DNA from 3 places in the Brasilonema sennae CENA114 genome. Region 2 is predicted to be linked to each of the others. Evidence: riboswitches for the same ligand, from Rfam matches in the RefSeq annotation. Region 2 holds a riboswitch; each other region holds the start of a gene.
The links. Region 2 has a riboswitch for cobalamin ahead of DP114_RS21815 (TonB-dependent receptor plug domain-containing protein). Riboswitches for the same ligand answer to the same signal wherever they lie in the genome.
Positions count from the first base shown of each region.

Region 1 (6,162 bases), 140 kb from region 2:
GTCATCTGCCACTGTTTTGGAGGGATGCGCCAGTTCCGCCGTTCAGATTCAATCCCAAGGCTGACAAAGAACAGCAAGGCAAGCCAGTTTTCGTGCAGATCAAAGCTAAATTTATGCCTGGGCGGGATGCTTTTGCTTTTGATTCGTTGCTGGGGTTGCCGTTGGAGAAGCCACCCAAGTTCCTAAAAGTCAGCAAGGAAGATAAGGCGACAGCGTTGAAAGAGAAGAGGGACGCTGAAAGAGCTGCTGGCAAGGATGTTGGGGGATACGAACGTAAGCCACCGTATACAGTCAGACCCAAAGGTCATTTTAGTGAAAAACCAATGACCGAAAAACCAATGACCGAAAAACCAATGTTCGAAAAACCAAAGCCGAAACCAAAACCACAACAACAGTAGTAAAAAAGAAACTCCCTCGTATACCAAGGGAGTTTCTGCATCTGCGTGACTACACTCAAGAATTGCTCCCAGCTTGAAAAATCTGTTGGGCAGTTAAGCTAAGTTCTGGAAATGTTGGGGATTGAATGCGTTCATCTCCCCTAAACTGAGTAACTTGGTATTCACCTTCCACCAAATAGTAAATAGAAATAGTAGGTTGTTTGGGGTTACCGATGAACTTATGAGCGCCAAGAGCAAGATAATCTATAATCCAATATTCAGGAATTCCAATTCCTTCATACTCACCATATTTTTTGTAGTAATCATCTCGCCAATTAGTACTCACCCTTACGGGTTCGTCAGTTGCTACCCTTCGGGAAGCCGCCCTCCGGGCGTCTACAACGCGGGGAACCCGCGCAACGCACTGACTCACTACCTCAACCACCAGAGGAATTGATGCACCTTGAGTTACAGTAGATTCCTTTTTCCAAAGTGGTTCCGTTGCCAAATTAGGGCGATTTAGTATCAACACATCTGGCGAGTAACCTGATTCACTTTCAGGTGTTTTAACTAGTGCTGTTTTAGGTATGGAATAGGGAAGCTTTAATCGTTTAATTTCCACTGCTATTTCTAGCGTTAAAAAACCTGTGATGTCTTCATGATCTCCCAATGGTTGCGGCATTTCAACGATTACCCCATCATGCAGTTCATAGCGTCTTCCATCTGGTTTCCACTCCACAAATTCTTGAAATGTCACTAGTTTGCGTAGGGTTTGAGTCATCTATTTTCCTCCTTTTGTTGTTGCTGCTTTCTACCTCACTTATAAATGACTCTTACTCGGCACTAAAATCATCGAAAAATAAGGCACTTGGGATGGATCCATATCATCCAAAGAAACAACTCGCTGGTTTGCCATCGTCCCTCGTTCAATGTAACGCGCCCGTGATGCCAGTCCTAATTTATGCAACACATCACGAACTTTTGTAAAATGCCGTCGCAGTTTGATAATGACAGCAGCATCAGCATTTAACAATTGTGCTTCCAAAACTTCGGCTGGTAGAGGAGCTGGTAGTACGCTGAAAACATCGTTACGATAACTCAGGGGGACTGCTAGTGCTGAAGCACACCCCATTGGTGAAGAAACTCCTGGCACGACTTCTGTTTCAAAATGGTCAGACAGTCGTGTGAATACGTACATAAAAGAGCCGTAAAACAACGGATCGCCCTCGCACAGTACCACCACATCCCGTCCAGCAGCAAGATGTTCTTGTATAGGAATGACAACCTCGTCATAAATAGGTTGTGCAGCATACGGATCAAGAGCGCGGGGAAGATGATACTGTACCTCGATTTGATTGCCAGGAAGATATTCAGCTACGATACCTCTAGCTATACTTTCCTTATCATCTGCAGATTGATAGGCGACTACTGGGCAAGAACGTAATAGCCGCAGTGCTTTTAATGTTATAAGTTCTGGATCACCAGGACCAACACCAACTCCATAAAGACGACCTTTGTTCATCATTCTTCCTCCGTTGCTAAGGCGTTAACTGCGGCGGCGGCGATCGCACTCCCACCCCGCCGACCATGTAATGTCATAAATGGCACACCACGACTATCTGCAGCCAGTGCTGCTTTCGATTCTGCCGCACCCACAAACCCAACAGGAAAACCCAGAATGAGAGCTGGTTTTGGTGCCCCAGCGCTCAACATTTCTAGTAACCGAAACAAAACAGTCGGTGCGTTGCCAATTGTAACCACAGCCCCTTCTAACACTGGTAGCCACAATTCCAAAGCAGCTGCAGAACGGGTGGTTCCCAGTTTTTGAGCAAGTTCTGGCACATCGGGATGATTGAGGGTGCAAATCACTGAATTGTCTGCTGGTAGTCGTCGCCGCGTAATACCTTCTGCTACCATCCGACAATCACACAAAATCGGTGCCCCTGCTGCTAAAGCTGTACGCCCAGATTCTACAGCTGTTGGTGAAGCTGCTAAGTCATAAACAATATCTGTCATCCCACAAGCATGAATCAGACGCACGGCAACATTTGCGACATCGGGAGCAAGTACAGACAGATTTGCCTCAGAACGAATCATGGCAAAGGATTTATGATATATTTTGTTACCGTCTTTTATGTAGTCAATAGTCATTTGTTAGTTGTTACTCTTATCCCATCCAAAAAAGACTTATTTAACGAACCGCCAAGACGAGCGACTGCGTTGCGGAGCCAGTACTGCAGGAGGGTTTCCCGACCTAGGTATCTGGCGTTGGGGTTCCCCCCGTTGTAGCACCTGGCGTGCCAAGAACCCCAAGAAAAAGATAGGTAATTTTGTAGGGGAAGGCGGTAGTTGTTAGTTGTTTGTTTATTAACCACTAACTACTCTTATTTATCAAACAACCGTTGCAAGTCTGCAATTACATATTGGTTGACAAATTCACCAAATGATGTATTGGAAGCATCACGTTCTGCCATATATATTTGCAACATTCGCTCTAGCAGTGAAGGTAATTCTGTAAAGGACACCCAACCGTAAAGTTCTCGTCCAAATTTTTCGTGACTATCACCATCACCTACGCAGACTTTATAACCTTCCACCACTTCCCCTTTATCTTCAATATTGAAACCAACAAGAGCAATATCGCTCCTGCTATGCTGAGCACAGGATTTTTCGCAACCTGTGAAGTGAATGTTGATTGGTTGGTCAAGAATAACGCGATCATCCAAGTATTGCGCTAATGCTAGGGCATGATTTTTGGTATCTGTTGCTGAAGACGCACATCCGGTGTTACCAGCGCAAGCAACTAGGGCACTGCGAATATTAGTTGCAGACCAATGCAATCCTAAGTTTTCAATTTTACTTTGTATCTTGGGAATCCACTGTTGAGGAATATCTGATATCAAAAGATTTTGCCAAGGTGTCAGCCTAAGTGTAGCATTAGCATAGGTTTCAGCTATATCCGCTAACCCACGTATTTGTAAAGTATTTAATCTACCAACTGGTACGACAACACCAATGTAGGACAATCCTTTGTGTCGTTGGGGATGGACACCTATGTGTTGGTATTTAGAATAGACATTGCATCCAATATCTCTATATTCCTCCTTAATTTGTGTATGACTGCTTTTCACAGAAAAACGCCGTAGTGGATAGGGAAGATGACGTTCAACTTTTTGAAGAAATCTTTCTATACCTAAGTTGTTCAAAATCTCCCAAAAACGTGGCTGACGTGACTTGCGATGAGGAATTGTGTTTCCAATCTCTAGTGTGAGATGCTGCAAATAGACTTGTGCCAATGCACCTACAACCTCAACACACTCTTCTGGTTTTAGCAGGATGTCTGTATCAATAAATGGTTCAAACAGCGATGTACCCAAGTTCAGTTTGAGCCGGAAGTAAACGTTATTATCAACCATAACCGCAGTCAGGGCGATATCGTTTGATCGTTCGCCAATCGACACAGAACCACCGCCATCAAAAGCAACGCTGAATTTAGGTGAAAGTGGCGCTAGCTCTGGGTGAGTGGTAATGTAGTGATCTAATTTGCTGATGAGAGGTCGAGTATCAATTAATTCGTATAAGTCGATGCCAGACGTGGGACTACCCATGATATTGCGGAGATGATCAACCTCTGGAACGGCTGAAGCTATACCAATATCTTGTAGGACTCTTAAAAATTTAGCCGGAATCTCTGTACGGATTGCACGGATTTGGAGGTTGGCACGATTGGTAATATTAGTGTAACCAGTTCCCAACTCGTCAGCTAAGTCAGCGATGACACGAAACTGCTGACTAGTCAGTATTCCTCCAGGTACACGGATGCGAGATAAAATACCATCTCGCGCGGACGTTTGATAAAAAAGACCAGGACAACCAGACACGCCTACAACTCCTTCCCCGTGCGACGCAGAGAGCAGATAACAACTGTGTGTACAAGACACCCTTGGAGTCAGCATTCTGACTAACCGAATTTGTTGGTTGTTAGGTGTTTTATCAACTACTAAGCACTAGCAAAATCGGATTACAGCTGCGGCACAGTACCGGAATTTCACCGGACTTTCCCGACTCCAAGTGTGTAGTTTAGCATGAGATAATAGCCATACTTCTTTTTGCCAAATCTTCTTGATTCTTCCATTAGTCGCCAGATGCAGAAATGGTTATCGGTAGTGGGTATTGGTGAGGATGGGCTATCGGGATTGAGTGCGATTGCCTATTCTCTCCTTGAACATGCACAAGTGATAGTCGGGGGAAAACGCCATCTCGCCATGTTACCACCAGACGATTCACGAGAAAAACTCATTTGGACTTCCCCCATCAGTCATTCTATAGAAGAAATTCTCCGTCGCCGGGGTCAATCTGTATGCGTTTTGGCAAGTGGCGATCCCATGTGCTTTGGTATCGGTGTCACTCTCTCCCGCCAGATTCCTATTTCTGAGATGACTATCATCCCCGCCCCTTCATCCTTCAGCCTTGCTTGTGCCAGACTAGGATGGTCACTCACCGAAGTAGAGACATTAAGCTTAAACGCTCGTCCTCCTGCTCTCATCCAAGCGGCTATCTACCCAGGAGCACGTCTTCTGATTTTAAGCGAAGGCAAGGAAACCCCAGCAATTGTCGCTGAAATCTTGACAAAACGTGGTTTTAGTGATAGCAAAATTACCGTCCTAGAACATATGGGCGGTTCTCAGGAGAGAATTATCGCAGGCACAGCCGCTTCATGGACGACAACAGAACTAGCTGATTTGAATACGATCGCTGTAGAGTGTATTGCTGATGCTGGAGTTATACCCTTACCTCGGTTAGCAGGACTACCAGATGATGCGTATCATCATGATGGACAGTTGACTAAGCGCGAAGTGCGAGCAATAACACTTTCTGCTTTAGCTCCCACACCGGGACAGTTGTTGTGGGATGTGGGTGCGGGGTGTGGTTCGATTGGTATTGAGTGGATGCGGAGTCATTCTCGGTGTCGGGCGATCGCCATTGAACAAAATTCCACCCGACTACAATATATTGCTGACAACGCCGCCGCCCTTGGTACACCTTATTTACAAATTGTTGCGGGTAAAGCTCCCGCTGCATTGAATGATTTGCCCCAACCCGACGCTATCTTTATTGGCGGTGGTGCAACAACAGAAGGTTTATTCGAGGTGTGTTGGGAAGCTTTGCGTCCGGGAGGGCGTTTTGTTGCTAATGCTGTGACGATTGAAAGTGAGCAGAAGTTGTTGCAATGGCACAATCAGGTAGGCGGGGAGTTGATTCGTGTTGCTGTTCAACGGGCTGCACCTATTGGCGGGTTTTTGGGGTGGAAGCCGATGGTGCCGGTGACGCAGTGGGTGGTGAGGAAGTAGTTGGAAGCGAGTATCTTTTCGAGTTATTTGTCAGGTGGACAGGGCTTGATGTATAAAATTACAGTATATTTGCTCCACAAATATACTGTAATTTTCACTCTATATTTCCTGAAGAGGGATCTGTTGATCTGTAGCCAAGGGATGCTTTAAACTTCGGCTGTGTCTCATATGTGACCTGCCACTGATAAGCTTTGCCGTAAGACCACTTTGTTTGTCATATTACTAAAGTAGATATCTGAGGATGTACATAAACATTAAAGCCAATGCTATATCAGATAATAGTCAAAGTTGAGTCTGAAGCAATTTACCACCAACCATATAAATTAGAGATTGATAACTTTATCCTCGGAGTAATGCTCAGTCCAGATAAGGTGGTAGAGGAGCTAAGCATTGCTCTAAGGGTAAAGAATTATCAGGATTTTTTACCCCAAGTT
Region 1 covers NZ_CP030118.1:5,051,726-5,057,887, forward strand. Annotated here, with positions in the region: gene DP114_RS34465 (hypothetical protein) at 1-398, shown strand, start outside; gene DP114_RS21190 (Uma2 family endonuclease) at 454-1,158, opposite strand; gene DP114_RS21195 (precorrin-2 C(20)-methyltransferase) at 1,198-1,902, opposite strand; gene DP114_RS21200 (precorrin-8X methylmutase) at 1,899-2,528, opposite strand; gene cobG (precorrin-3B synthase) at 2,762-4,258, opposite strand; cobalamin riboswitch at 4,308-4,462, opposite strand; gene cbiE (precorrin-6y C5,15-methyltransferase (decarboxylating) subunit CbiE) at 4,523-5,728, shown strand; gene DP114_RS21215 (hypothetical protein) at 5,992-6,162, shown strand, end outside.
Region 1: it holds a riboswitch for cobalamin, as region 2 does, so the genes downstream of both, cobG (precorrin-3B synthase) here and DP114_RS21815 (TonB-dependent receptor plug domain-containing protein) in region 2, are expected to answer to the same signal.

Region 2 (6,162 bases):
AGGCAAACCAAATTTTATTTACCAAGACTTAAGCCAATTATGGCCTAAGGCAAATGACTACTTTTCCGATCCCAGCCATCTCAACCGCTACGGTGCTTATAAAATATCGAAAAAGCTTGCGAATGATCCTACTATTCCTTGGTTCAGCAAATAAATTGTGGGGAGAAGGGAGTGAGGGAGTGAGGGAGTGAGGAAGTGAAGGAGTCGGGAGTGAGGTGAAAACTCCTAACTAATAACTAATGACTAATGACTAATAACTAAAACATGAACTTTATTTCAATTCTATACGGGTTATTTTTGCTGAGTGTCCTGGGAATTTATTGGTCTGTGGCACAACAAAAGTTGCGGTTATGGACGTTGCTACTTGCTAGCCTAGTTTTTTACGCATCTTTGCAAGTTCATTACATCCCGTTACTACTAGTACTCACTTTTTTTAATTTTCGTATTGGAAAAGAAATTGATGAAAAAACGATACCACATCCCCATTTTTCAGAGTGGCAATATTCTGAACAAGAATGGTATTTCGCTCAAATTGATTGGAACCATCGCCGTCTCAAGCTTTTGTGGTTAGGTATAATTTCTAATGTTTTTTTACTACTGATATTCAAATATTTACTACCTTTCTTAGAATTCTTTTACCCGAGTATTATCACTTTATCTGCTGACTCTTTTAAACTGATTACCCCTTTGGGAATTTCATTTTTTACCTTTGAGTGTATTGCATATTTAGTTGATGTCTACCGTGGCGCACCCGCTACTCAGGAGTTTCTTCAATTTGCCGCATACAAGTTTTTCTTTGCCAAACTGATTTCAGGTCCAATTACTGGTTTTCACAGCTTAGCGAATGAATTCAAAAATTTCCGCTTGCTAACTCCTGATATTGTGGCAGAGGGACTATGGCTTATTGCTAGGGGTGCAGTCAAAAAAGTGATTATAGCAGACCATTTGGGAATTTTTGTTGACTTATGTTTTGGGAACTTGCAAAGGGCGGGTAGCACAGATTTGTGGTTAGCAACTTTTGCTTACGGCTTCCAGTTGTATCTGGATTTCAGTGGTTACGTGGATATTGCCCGTGGAAGTGCTTTGCTATTTGGGGTGGTTTTACCGGAAAATTTTGACTTTCCCTACTTCAGTACGAGTATTGCTGACTTTTGGCGGCGCTGGCACATCACTCTAGGAGATTGGCTGCGTAATTACCTGTACTTTCCTTTGGGTGGTTCTCGCCAAGGATTAGATCGGACCTGCCTTAATTTAATGATTATCATGCTGATTGCAGGTATTTGGCACGGTGCAGGATTGGGTTTTGTGGTTTGGGGGGTTTTTCACGGATTAGCTTTGGCTGTTCATCGTTTCACTGATGTTATCAGCGATCGCTTTGAAGATCTGGAAAATTTCTGGCAACAACCATTGGGTACAGTTTTGGCTTGGCTACTTACGCAATTTATGGTTTTCACCTCTTGGATTTGGTTCCGCTTGCCCAACCTTGAAGATTCCTCTTTTGTATTTCAGCATCTTTGGGGTTTTTCTGCCAATGAGCAATTTGCTCAAAAGGTGTACGTTGATGCCTTAAACATAACTCAATACCAACTGGCAATTTTGCTAGTCGTTCTATATATTGCAATGGCTCTTGTCTACATTTTTAACCGAACATTGAAGTTACAGTTGATCTGGCCTCTAAAGCTTGTTTTCGTACCTTTGTGTTTCTACAGTGTTTTGTTACTCGCTCCTGAAGGCAGTTTACCTTACATATATTTTGACTTCTAAGGGAACAGGGAAAGAGTGTTTCTTTTACTTGTAGCACTGATGCACTGACCGTGGGATGCTTTGATCTGATTGTTAATAAACAGATAATTTTAGGTTTATATTTTCTTTGGTAGATAACACATTCTAAAAGTTATCGTTATGTTTCTATGAATAACTTTACTTTTGTTAAAGAAAATATAATATGTAACAAAGTATTAAATAAGCACTTCAGTTTAAGTGAATTGATCTAAATTTATAAATGACAGGTAAATCACTGACTTACCTGATAAATAAGACTCAAAAAGTTTATCGCACTTATAACAACAATGACCACAACAATACAACGTCGCGAAAGCGGTAACGTATGGGAGCGGTTCTGCCAGTGGATCACCTCCACGGAAAATCGCGTATATGTAGGTTGGTTCGGTGTACTGATGGTTCCCACCCTCCTCTCCGCTACCATCTGTTTCATCATCGCTTTTATCGCAGCACCTCCCGTTGACATCGACGGAATCCGTGAGCCAGTTGCAGGTTCCTTAATCTATGGAAACAACATCATCTCTGGTGCTGTTGTTCCTTCCTCCAACGCCATCGGCTTGCACTTCTACCCCATCTGGGAAGCAGCTTCCTTAGATGAGTGGTTGTACAACGGTGGTCCATACCAGCTCGTCGCATTCCACTTCCTTATTGGCATATTCTGCTGGTTAGGTCGTCAGTGGGAGTTATCCTACCGCTTAGGTATGCGTCCCTGGATTTGCGTAGCTTACTCTGCACCTGTTGCAGCAGCAACCTCCGTATTCCTGATTTACCCCCTCGGACAAGGTTCCTTCTCTGATGGTATGCCTCTGGGTATTGCTGGAACCTTCAACTTCATGTTGGTGTTCCAAGCAGAGCACAACATCTTGATGCACCCCTTCCACATGCTCGGCGTTGCAGGTGTCTTCGGTGGTTCACTGTTCAGTGCAATGCACGGTTCTTTGGTCACCTCCTCCTTGGTTCGTGAAACAACCGAAACCGAATCTCAGAACTACGGTTACGTCTTCGGTCAAGAAGAAGAAACCTACAACATCGTTGCTGCTCACGGCTACTTTGGTCGCTTAATCTTCCAATACGCTTCCTTTAACAACAGCCGCAGCTTGCACTTCTTCCTGGCTGCATGGCCTGTCATCGGTATCTGGTTTACCGCCCTGGGCATCAGTACAATGGCATTCAACCTCAACGGTTTCAACTTCAACCAATCGTTGATTGATTCTCAAGGTCGTGTGATTGGTTCTTGGGCAGATGTGCTCAACCGCGCTAACTTGGGTATGGAAGTAATGCACGAGCGTAACGCTCACAACTTCCCCCTCGACTTAGCTAGCACAGAAGTTGCTCCAGTAGCACTTTCTGCTCCTGCGATCAACGGCTAATTCTTAATAGCCTAAGGACGCGATGTCTCGCGTCCTCTACAAGTGAAAAGCGCCCTTCTCGAATAAGAGGGGCGCTTTTTCATTTGATTAATAGATGGGAGTCAAAAATGGATGCAGCGCATGCTCACAATTTGCAGCTCGATAATTGTGGTGACATCGAAAAAGTCAAAGCTACTGATAAATAAGGGTTTTCGCCTATCGCTGTATTTGCAATATAACAACAAGCTAAATGCAACAATTCTTATTTGCATTGATATATTGAGCATGGTAAATTACAGCAAATCCTAGGTTCTGATGGGGTTCAGCCATCAGAGGTAACGGGGAAAGTATGCCTGCGCCACGCCGTAGGCGAACGGTGAAAATCCGACACTGTCCCGCAGCTGTGATGAGACTCAAAATTTTTGTCTCTAAGTCAGAATGCCCGCCTGAGGTAAGAAACATAAAATCGTCTGCGAGGTACAGATGCTAAATATTCTTTTTAATTGCCGTTGTGCGGTAAAAGTCGTTGTGTCTAGTATGAGTGCAATGACGACTTTGATATTGTGGAACTATGCTGTGTGTGCTGGAGAAATTGCACAACCAGAAAAAATAGCACAAAGCATAAGTCCGCCAACAAATGAACAAGAACCCCCTATTGAAATTACAGTCACAGGTAAAGTGTTGAATCAGCCTGTTTTCTCTCCCTTTCGTCGAGAGGGGACAGTGAAAGATTCTACCCGTCCAGTCTACGTCATTACAGGTGAAGAAATGGAAGCGCAGGGTGCGCGAACCGTCAGAGAAGCGCTACGATTTCTCCCCGGAATCTTACCTGATGGAACAGTAGGGACAGAAGTGAACGCATTAAGCGGTCAATTTATCCGGGGTTCTAACTCCGAACAAGTATTGATTTTACTAGATGGGAGACCGATTAATAATCTTGGTGGCGGTGGTTTTGACCTTTCAGAAATCACCACAAACAACATTGAACGAGTAGAAGTTTTACCTGGAGGAGGTTCCACCCTATACGGTTCCGATGCGGTGGGTGGAGTGATTAACATTATTACTCGTCGTCCGACAGAGAAAGTGACAACACAAGCGGGAGTGACTCTGGGTGCGTACGGACTCAATGAACAGACTATCCAGAATAGCGGGAAAATAGGTGATATTTCTTGGGTTGTGGGATATAACCGCACCGAAGCAGATAACAATTATCCTTTTTCCATCCCAGAAGCCAACTTTGAAGGAACCAGGAAAAACAATGACACTCTCTACAACAACTTTAATGTTAAGTTGGAGGCGAATTTAGGAAAACGCAATACTCTTACTGTCTCAAGCCTATACTTAAACAAAAATCAAGGAGTTCCAGGAGGAGTCCCCATACCCGAACCTCAGTTTGGACAAGGTTATTTTAACTCCTTGACTGACAACAATCGCAAATACACAGACCAAGTTCTCACCGATTTAACCTGGAACTCAAAACTAGGAGGAGGAAACGATTCCCTAATCACAGCAAGAGTTTACGCCGATTTTCTCAATACTCGTTTTGAGAATCGTAGTGGGACACTTTCATCCCAGCGACGATTTGATAACGAGCAAACCTCTTACGGAATTCAAACACAACACAGTTGGAAATTTGCGAAAAATCAAACCTTAGTCTACGGTTTTGATTACCGCAACACTTCAGCACGTAACAGCACCTTCAACTATTCCACTGAACAACAAACCCTCAGCTACGACGATAGCCTTGATCAAGGAGCGCTTTTTGCCAGATATGAAATCAACTTTACTCCTAGCTTCAGTGTCAATTTAGGCTTACGCCAAGATTTTAGTTCTTTAGCAGATGGCTCTTTTACATCACCTAGTGTAGGCGCACGCTGGACAATTTCTGACTCCACTAACCTTAGAGCTAACTATATCAGGAATTTCCGCGCACCGACTCTTTTCAATTTATATGCAAGAGGTTCTACTTTCGTTGGTAATCCGAATTTGAAATCAGAAAATGGTGATAGTTATGATATAGGAATTGACCAAAAGCTATGGGATTTTGGTTTATTGCGCTTAACCTTTTTCAGCAATACAATATCAGATTTAATTGCCTATAACTTTGCTGTTCCCGTAGCCACATATGAGAACATTGGCTTAGTTCGCACTACGGGAATTGAAGCTGCTTTGAATGTACAACTGGCGAAAAATGTCTATGCCTTTGCCAATGATACACTCAATGATCCACGCATTAAAGAGAGCGTCAACTCTGCCGAAAAAGACAAAGAATTAAGATTTGCAGGTGCAGATAGTTTAAATTTGGGAATTTCTTATGAAACACCTCAAGGCTTATATGCAGGAATACTCATGCACTCCCTCGGTTCATATCCTACCAACAATACCAACACAGAATCTTTGTCCGGGTATACGACTTTTGATTTCAAAACACGAATTCCGCTGAGTGATAACTTGGTACTGACTGGTAGTGTAGACAATATCTTGAATCAGAGATACCAGTTATTTCCAGGCTTTCCCGATGCAGGGAGAGTTTTTCAAGTAGGTTTAAATGCCACATTTTAGATGGTAGTAAAATACTAATTAGTAGTGAATCATTCCTCTGTTTTCTTCTTCTCTGTGCTCTCTGCGTCTCTGCGGTTCAATAAAGCTATTTTTCACAAATCAGATAGGATTGCTATAACCATCAACAATCACCAACCAACAATTTTCAATCCAAAACCACTATGAGTCAATTTCATCCTTGGGTAACACCATTAAACCGTGTCATCAAAGAACCTTCCCTAACAGGAGGATACATTGAACATGAAGATTTCGATTGCAATTGTGACGTTTTATCATCACTACTTTACACCTTATTTCAGCAAAATTGGCATCAAGTAGGAGTAGGACACATTGTACAAGGTGGTGTGTTGGAACTAGAATTTCCTGCAGCACCCAAAATTTGTATTCTTTATGATGGATATCTGACAGTCGTCACAGAAAGTTGGCATCTTCACTTATGTATTGAAGCAAATTTAGGTGGTCCCCATTG
Region 2 covers NZ_CP030118.1:5,190,611-5,196,772, reverse strand. Annotated here, with positions in the region: gene DP114_RS21830 (DUF1574 family protein) at 1-154, shown strand, start outside; gene DP114_RS21825 (MBOAT family O-acyltransferase) at 265-1,764, shown strand; gene psbA (photosystem II q(b) protein) at 2,070-3,152, shown strand; cobalamin riboswitch at 3,422-3,595, shown strand; gene DP114_RS21815 (TonB-dependent receptor plug domain-containing protein) at 3,615-5,693, shown strand; gene DP114_RS21810 ((2Fe-2S) ferredoxin domain-containing protein) at 5,855-6,162, shown strand, end outside.

Region 3 (6,162 bases), 480 kb from region 2:
ATGGGAAAATCCCGCGCAATCGCTACACATCAGAACCGTATAGTACAAACGATCAATCAGACCTCACGAGATCTGCAGAACAATACCGAAGAAAATTTCTCTAGCGATGCCTTTAGCCCCCGTGTTGGGATTGTCTACCAGCCGATTCCGGCGATTTCGCTGTATGCTAACTATAGTCGTGCATTTATCCCAAACACTGGAACCGCATTTGGTGGCGGTTCATTTGAGCCACAACGCGGCACTTCCTATGAAGTAGGCATCAAAGGAGATATCAGCAATAGACTTTCTGCGACTCTTGCCTACTACGACTTGACCCGATCCAATGTCTTGACCACCCATCCAGTCAATCCTGACTTCTCAATCCAAACAGGAGAGCAACGCAGCAAGGGGGTTGAACTCAGCATTGCTGGGGAAATTTTACCAGGATGGAACATTATTGCAGGTTATGCTTACACGGATGCAACAATTACCAAGGACAACGACTTTCCAGTAGGCAACTTGCTGAGTAATATTCCCAAACATAGCTTTAACATTTGGACAAGCTATGAAATTCAATCGGGTGGTCTCAAGGGATTTGGCGTTGGTGGAGGATTGTTTTTCGTCGGCGATAGACAAGGAGATCTAAACAATACGTTTGAATTACCGAGTTATCTCCGCACCGATGCTGCTATCTTCTATAAACGAGATAGATTCCGGGCAGCGATTAATTTCAAGAATCTGTTTGATGTAGACTATTTTGAATCTAGCAGGAATAGTAGCATAGGTCTTTTCTATGGCGATCCATTCACAGTGCAGGGCACGATTCGCTGGGAGTTTTGACCATAAACGAAACGGGTTCCGGGCAGCGATTAATTTCAAGAATCTGTTTGAGGTTGACTATTTTGAGTCGGCGTCGAACAGGGTAAACGATCAAGGGCAAGCAACAAACCCATTATTCATATATCAGCTCTATTTACATGCGTTTGCCCTGGTGCAAGATCTGAGCCTATCAATTCTCGCAATTGAGCCAGCACAGCAGTTGCATGACCTTTGGCTTTCACCTTTGCCCAAGTGTAAGCGATTGTTTGGTCAGGTGCGATGATAAAAGTTGAACGCTCTACACCCATGTACTCTTTACCCATAAACTTTTTCAATCGCCACGCACCGTAAGCTTCAGCAACTTGATGCTCTGGATCACTTAACAAAGTTATTGATAAGTTATGCTTATTAATAAATTTGCAATGAGATTTTTGTGAATCTGGACTGACACCCAAGATTTTCGCTCCTAATTTACTAAAGTCTTGAGATAACTCGCTAAAATCTTTAGCTTCAGTGGTACAACCAGGAGTGTCATCTTTGGGGTAGAAATAAAGGACCACCCATTGACCAGAGAAATCACCTAGACTAAGTTGGTTACCGTCTTGATCTATCGCAGAGAAATCAGGAGGTTTTTGCCCCTGTTGAGGTATGTTGTTCACCATACAATTATCTAGATAATATCTTTAACAGAATACTAGAAACTCGGTTTCTCAAAGAACCCGAGTTTTTGTGTTGCGATTATCTTACTTTTTGATTATTTCAAAGTAACTTTTTCATTTTCGCCAACATTGGGTTTTTCTCCTGTTGTCATCGCCTTCACCAGTGCAATTGTGTGCGCGACAAAACTCGAAGGAGCATCCCAATACTCAGCCTTTTCTACACTAACTTTGAGCAAAGCAATATCAGGTTCATCTAGTTCCTTGGGAAACCAAGCTTTTAGTTGTGGTTTCCACAGCTGCTGTAGTTTGTCGCGATCGCGTACCAATTGAGCTGAACCCGACACTGAAACGTAGCTCTGCTTTTGTGGATCAGAAAAACTGACGTTGACTCGCTCTTGCTGCTCAATTTCTCTTACCTTATGAGAACTGGCGTAGGTAAAGAACCAAAGATCGCCATCAGGTTCGACCTCTGAGTTAATTGACATCGGACGACTGCGCAAAGTCCCGTCTTCATCTACTGTAGTCAGCATCCCAATGTCAATATCTTTGATCAGTTCACGTAGCTTCTTAATTTGTTCGTTACGGTTTTCGGAATCTGTCATTTTTTCTACTCTTGTCTGTACTATCTAGTTTGAATATGAGCACTTTACTGCAAGTCAATTCTAGGCACACTAAAGCTCTCTTATAGTGTTAGCGCTTGCATACAACAGTGACTTGAGTCCAAAGGTGGAGTTTAGCCGCCAGAAGAGGTACGTAAATGGAGGTAAATAAATAAAAAAAGCTATTCTTGATACTTCATAAACACAACAGGAACTTTTATCAACTTCTTTGCTAATTGAGATAATCCAAACTTGCGTTTGAGAGATGGTGGTAACTCCTCAAAGGAAATTGCCACAAAACCAAAGCGACTGTAAAACTGCGCCAGTTTCTCACCCAGACACTCTAAATAAAGTGGTTGAGTCGCCTGGGTAATCAAATGCTGTGTCAGAAAACTCCCCAAACCTCGACTTCTCCAAGCTGGTAAGACAACCAAACTACCGAGTTCTTGGGCACCAGAGAAGTTGCGTAATTGTCCGCAAGCGATTAATTGCTTGTTACATTCTATTACCCAGAATTGCTGCCATCGTATTTGGGTAGGGTCAAGTTTTGCGCGCAGTACCAACAACCGAATAGACCAGATATCCTCAGATGTTGCACTGCGAAGCGTACACTCAGTTGGCAAGGACACATTGTTCTGTTTCATAGTTTTTCTTGATTAATGTCACGCTTAAGGAATTTATCCACTGGCTTATATAGCGGTTCTCATTTGAATCACATACACCACTACGAATAATGTAGAGCACGTAAATGTAACGTCTCTACAGTTGTGTATTGCACGCAACCGAGAAGCGCTATGTTTCAACTGTATCCACTTGTTTTGGCGTGACAGATCAGTTGCAAAACAAAGCAATTATAAGGAAGGCGATGCTCCAGCAGGGAGCCGCGCAAGGCGCGATCGCTCACAATCAGCCTCTTGCAAAAGTCAAATTTGGTCAAAAAACCACGCAGGACTCGTGGAAAAACGATGACTTTCCCAAGATTGTGATTGACGACATTTGTGGGATAGAAGTATGGTAAGGTATTGTTATAAAGTCGGTTCTAATGGGGGTCAGCCATTAGAGGTAAGGGGGAAAGTCCGGTGTAAATCCGGCGCTGTCCCGCAACTGTAAAGGAGATAAGTATCTCTCAGCCAGGATGCCCGCCGAAGTTAACTTGTTAGTTCTGCACGTCTGCGAGGTACAGATGAACAATCCCATGAATGTTTTTACAAATTTATACAATTTGCCAGCTTCACGTTCTCATAGTGGCACAGATGCATTCAAGATGATGTCTTGCTACAATAGGCACGGATATACGATTAGTTGACGGTAAAAATTACGACTCTAGGTATAGCTCTCATTCGTACTAGTTTTTTCTAGGTGTAAATGTTTAGAGTTGTTCTTGATAGTTAAGAATTTTTTGCAATAGTTTTCACACAGTCAGCAGGGCTGGACTTTGGTGTTGGCAACACTGTGTGAGATTTGCGGTTTGAACTTCCTCCCATACACTTCAAAATCAATGAGCAACAAACAACATACTTTATTTGTTTGCACGACTTGTGCTAGCACCTGGCAAGACGGCAAGCGAGTTGGTGAAAGTGGTGGTCAACAACTACTACAGCAGCTTCAGGAACTTGCGCAAAACTGGGAATTGCGAAATAATTTCCCAATTCAGGGAGTTGAATGCATGAGTGCTTGTAATCGCTCTTGTGTCATTGCCTTTGCTGCCCAAGATAAATTAACCTATTTGTTTGGCGATTTGCCAGTTGACAGTAGCGCCGAAGCCATTCTGCAATGTGCCAGTCAATACTACGCTAAACCCGATGGTTCACTGCCTTGGTCAGAACGACCCCAAGCACTGAAAAAGGGGATTTTGGCAAAGATTCCACCACTTAATTAAGTGGGCGAAATTAAACCTAACTTGTTGTTCATTGAGGACTGATACCAAATCCGGATCTAATACCCCCTTTGTTATTTAGTCCGCGTAGGCGGACTTTGTTTGTGTAGTCAAGCCAGTGCGTTGGGCAGCTTTGCCGACTTGTAAGCGCAAGGCGCACGCTACGCGAACGCGCAGCGTCTCCGCAGGAGTTAGCACCTGGCGCGCGATTTCTAATCGCCTGGGTTAAAAGGGGGTTAGAAAAGCGGATTTCGGTATGACTAAAAGTTCTCAGTTCCCAATCCCTAGAGCGCCGGTACATTAATCCCAAAAACCCGGTTTATTTGAGTTGAGTATACGAGATCTCAAGTTTTTCGACAGAGAGAAACCGGGTTTTTTGCCTCCTTTTTGACTACTGTAGCGGCGCTGTAGTACCCAAATCATTAGTTTTCATTAATAAGATAAACTTATGCAGATTAAAAGTGCAACATTAGGCTATCCCCGTATTGGTAAAAATAGGGAAGTCAAGAAATCACTAGAAGCCTTTTGGAGTGGAAAGATAGCAGCAGAATCGTTGTTACAAACAGTAACAGAAGTTGAAGAAGCTAACTGGAAAACCCAGTTAGATGCAGGAATTGAAAAAATTGGGATTGGAGATACCACACTCTACGATCATGTACTTGACTGGGCGTTTCGTTTTGGTTTAATTCCCGAACCCTTCCAACAGTTTTCCGGCTTAGAACGCTACTTTGCAATGGCACGAGGGAAAGAAGGAATTCCCGCTCTTGAAATGACAAAGTGGTTCGATACTAACTATCACTATCTTGTCCCTGAAATCGCCTCAGAAATCCTGTCAGCAGATTTCAGCGACTTTTTACAAACAGTGCAGCGCGCCCAAAAGATATTAGGTAAAAGGGCAATCCCCATTATACTTAGTCCCTGTACACTCCTGCGCTTAAGCAAACTAGAATCAAATATTGACGAGGCGGTATCAAAGCTAATACCACTTTACATCAACCTACTTACAGAACTGAAAAATCTGGGAGTAGACGAAGTGCAAATGCACGAACCTGCCTTAGTTTTGGGTGATGCCAATTCCTGGAAAAAACACTTTCAAACAGTTTATAACTCACTTGAGTCTGTAGAACTACCCCTACACCTAGTTACTTACTTTGATGACTTAGGGGAAACCTATCCTTGGGTCATAGAATTACCAGTCAGCGCAATTAGTTTGGACTTCACTCGCGGACGAAACTTAGAGTTAATCAAAACTTACGGTTTCCCTGAAGATAAGCGACTGGGATTAGGAATTATAGATGCCAGAAACATTTGGCAAATTCGTCCAGAACAAGTTCTCTCCGTATTGCAAGAGATTGTAGACAATTTACATGTAAAGTCTCTAGATATTCAGCCATCAGCTTCTTTGCAGTTTGTTCCCTACGATGCTAAAGGAGAAAAACAACTGCCATCAGCATTAAGAAATGTTTTAAGTTTTGCAGAACAGAAACTTCAAGAAGTGGTGTTATTGGCTCGAACAATCATAGGAGACAATACCAAAACAGAGCAAGAATTTCTTGAGTCAAGCTGGAGTCAATTCGAGCAGTTTAGTCCAGTAAATCACTCAATTCAAGAAAGAAGAAAAACTCTGAAGATTGATGATTTTCAGCGCTCCTTATCCTATGGATTGCGTCTTGATTCCCAAATTCCTCTTCCTCTGTTCCCGACAACCACAATTGGTTCCTTTCCCCAAACTTCTGAAGTACGTCAACTCCGGGTGCGCTACAAACGGGGCGAGTTGAGTCAGGAAGCGTACCAAGCTGCAATTGATGTTGAAATTGCCAAGAGTATTAAACTACAGGAGGAATTAGGGTTAGATGTTCTAGTTCATGGTGAATTTGAACGCACCGACATGGTGGAATTTTTTGGACAGCAGTTATCAGGCTTCGCTTTCACTGAAAATGGTTGGGTGCAAAGTTACGGTAGCCGTTATGTTCGTCCACCAATTATTTACGGTGATGTGATTCGTACTGCGCCTATGACAGTGCGTGAGTTTAAAGTAGCTCAATCATTGACTGAAAAACCTGTCAAAGGGATGTTGACAGGTCCTGTAACTATCTTAAATTGGTCTTACACCAGGACGGATATTTCTCGTCAAGAACAAGCTTTTCAAATTGCTTTGGCGTTGCGGGATGAGGTAGCGGATTTGGAAGCTGCTCGTGCAAAAGTCATTCAAGTAGATGAACCAGCGCTA
Region 3 covers NZ_CP030118.1:4,714,913-4,721,074, forward strand. Annotated here, with positions in the region: partial or broken gene DP114_RS19885 (TonB-dependent siderophore receptor) at 58-819, shown strand; gene bcp (thioredoxin-dependent thiol peroxidase) at 936-1,457, opposite strand; gene DP114_RS19895 (pyridoxamine 5'-phosphate oxidase family protein) at 1,553-2,059, opposite strand; gene DP114_RS19900 (GNAT family N-acetyltransferase) at 2,239-2,700, opposite strand; gene DP114_RS19905 (hypothetical protein) at 2,922-3,074, shown strand; cobalamin riboswitch at 3,074-3,217, shown strand; gene DP114_RS19910 (DUF1636 domain-containing protein) at 3,555-3,935, shown strand; gene metE (5-methyltetrahydropteroyltriglutamate--homocysteine S-methyltransferase) at 4,381-6,162, shown strand, end outside.
Region 3: it holds a riboswitch for cobalamin, as region 2 does, so the genes downstream of both, DP114_RS19910 (DUF1636 domain-containing protein) here and DP114_RS21815 (TonB-dependent receptor plug domain-containing protein) in region 2, are expected to answer to the same signal.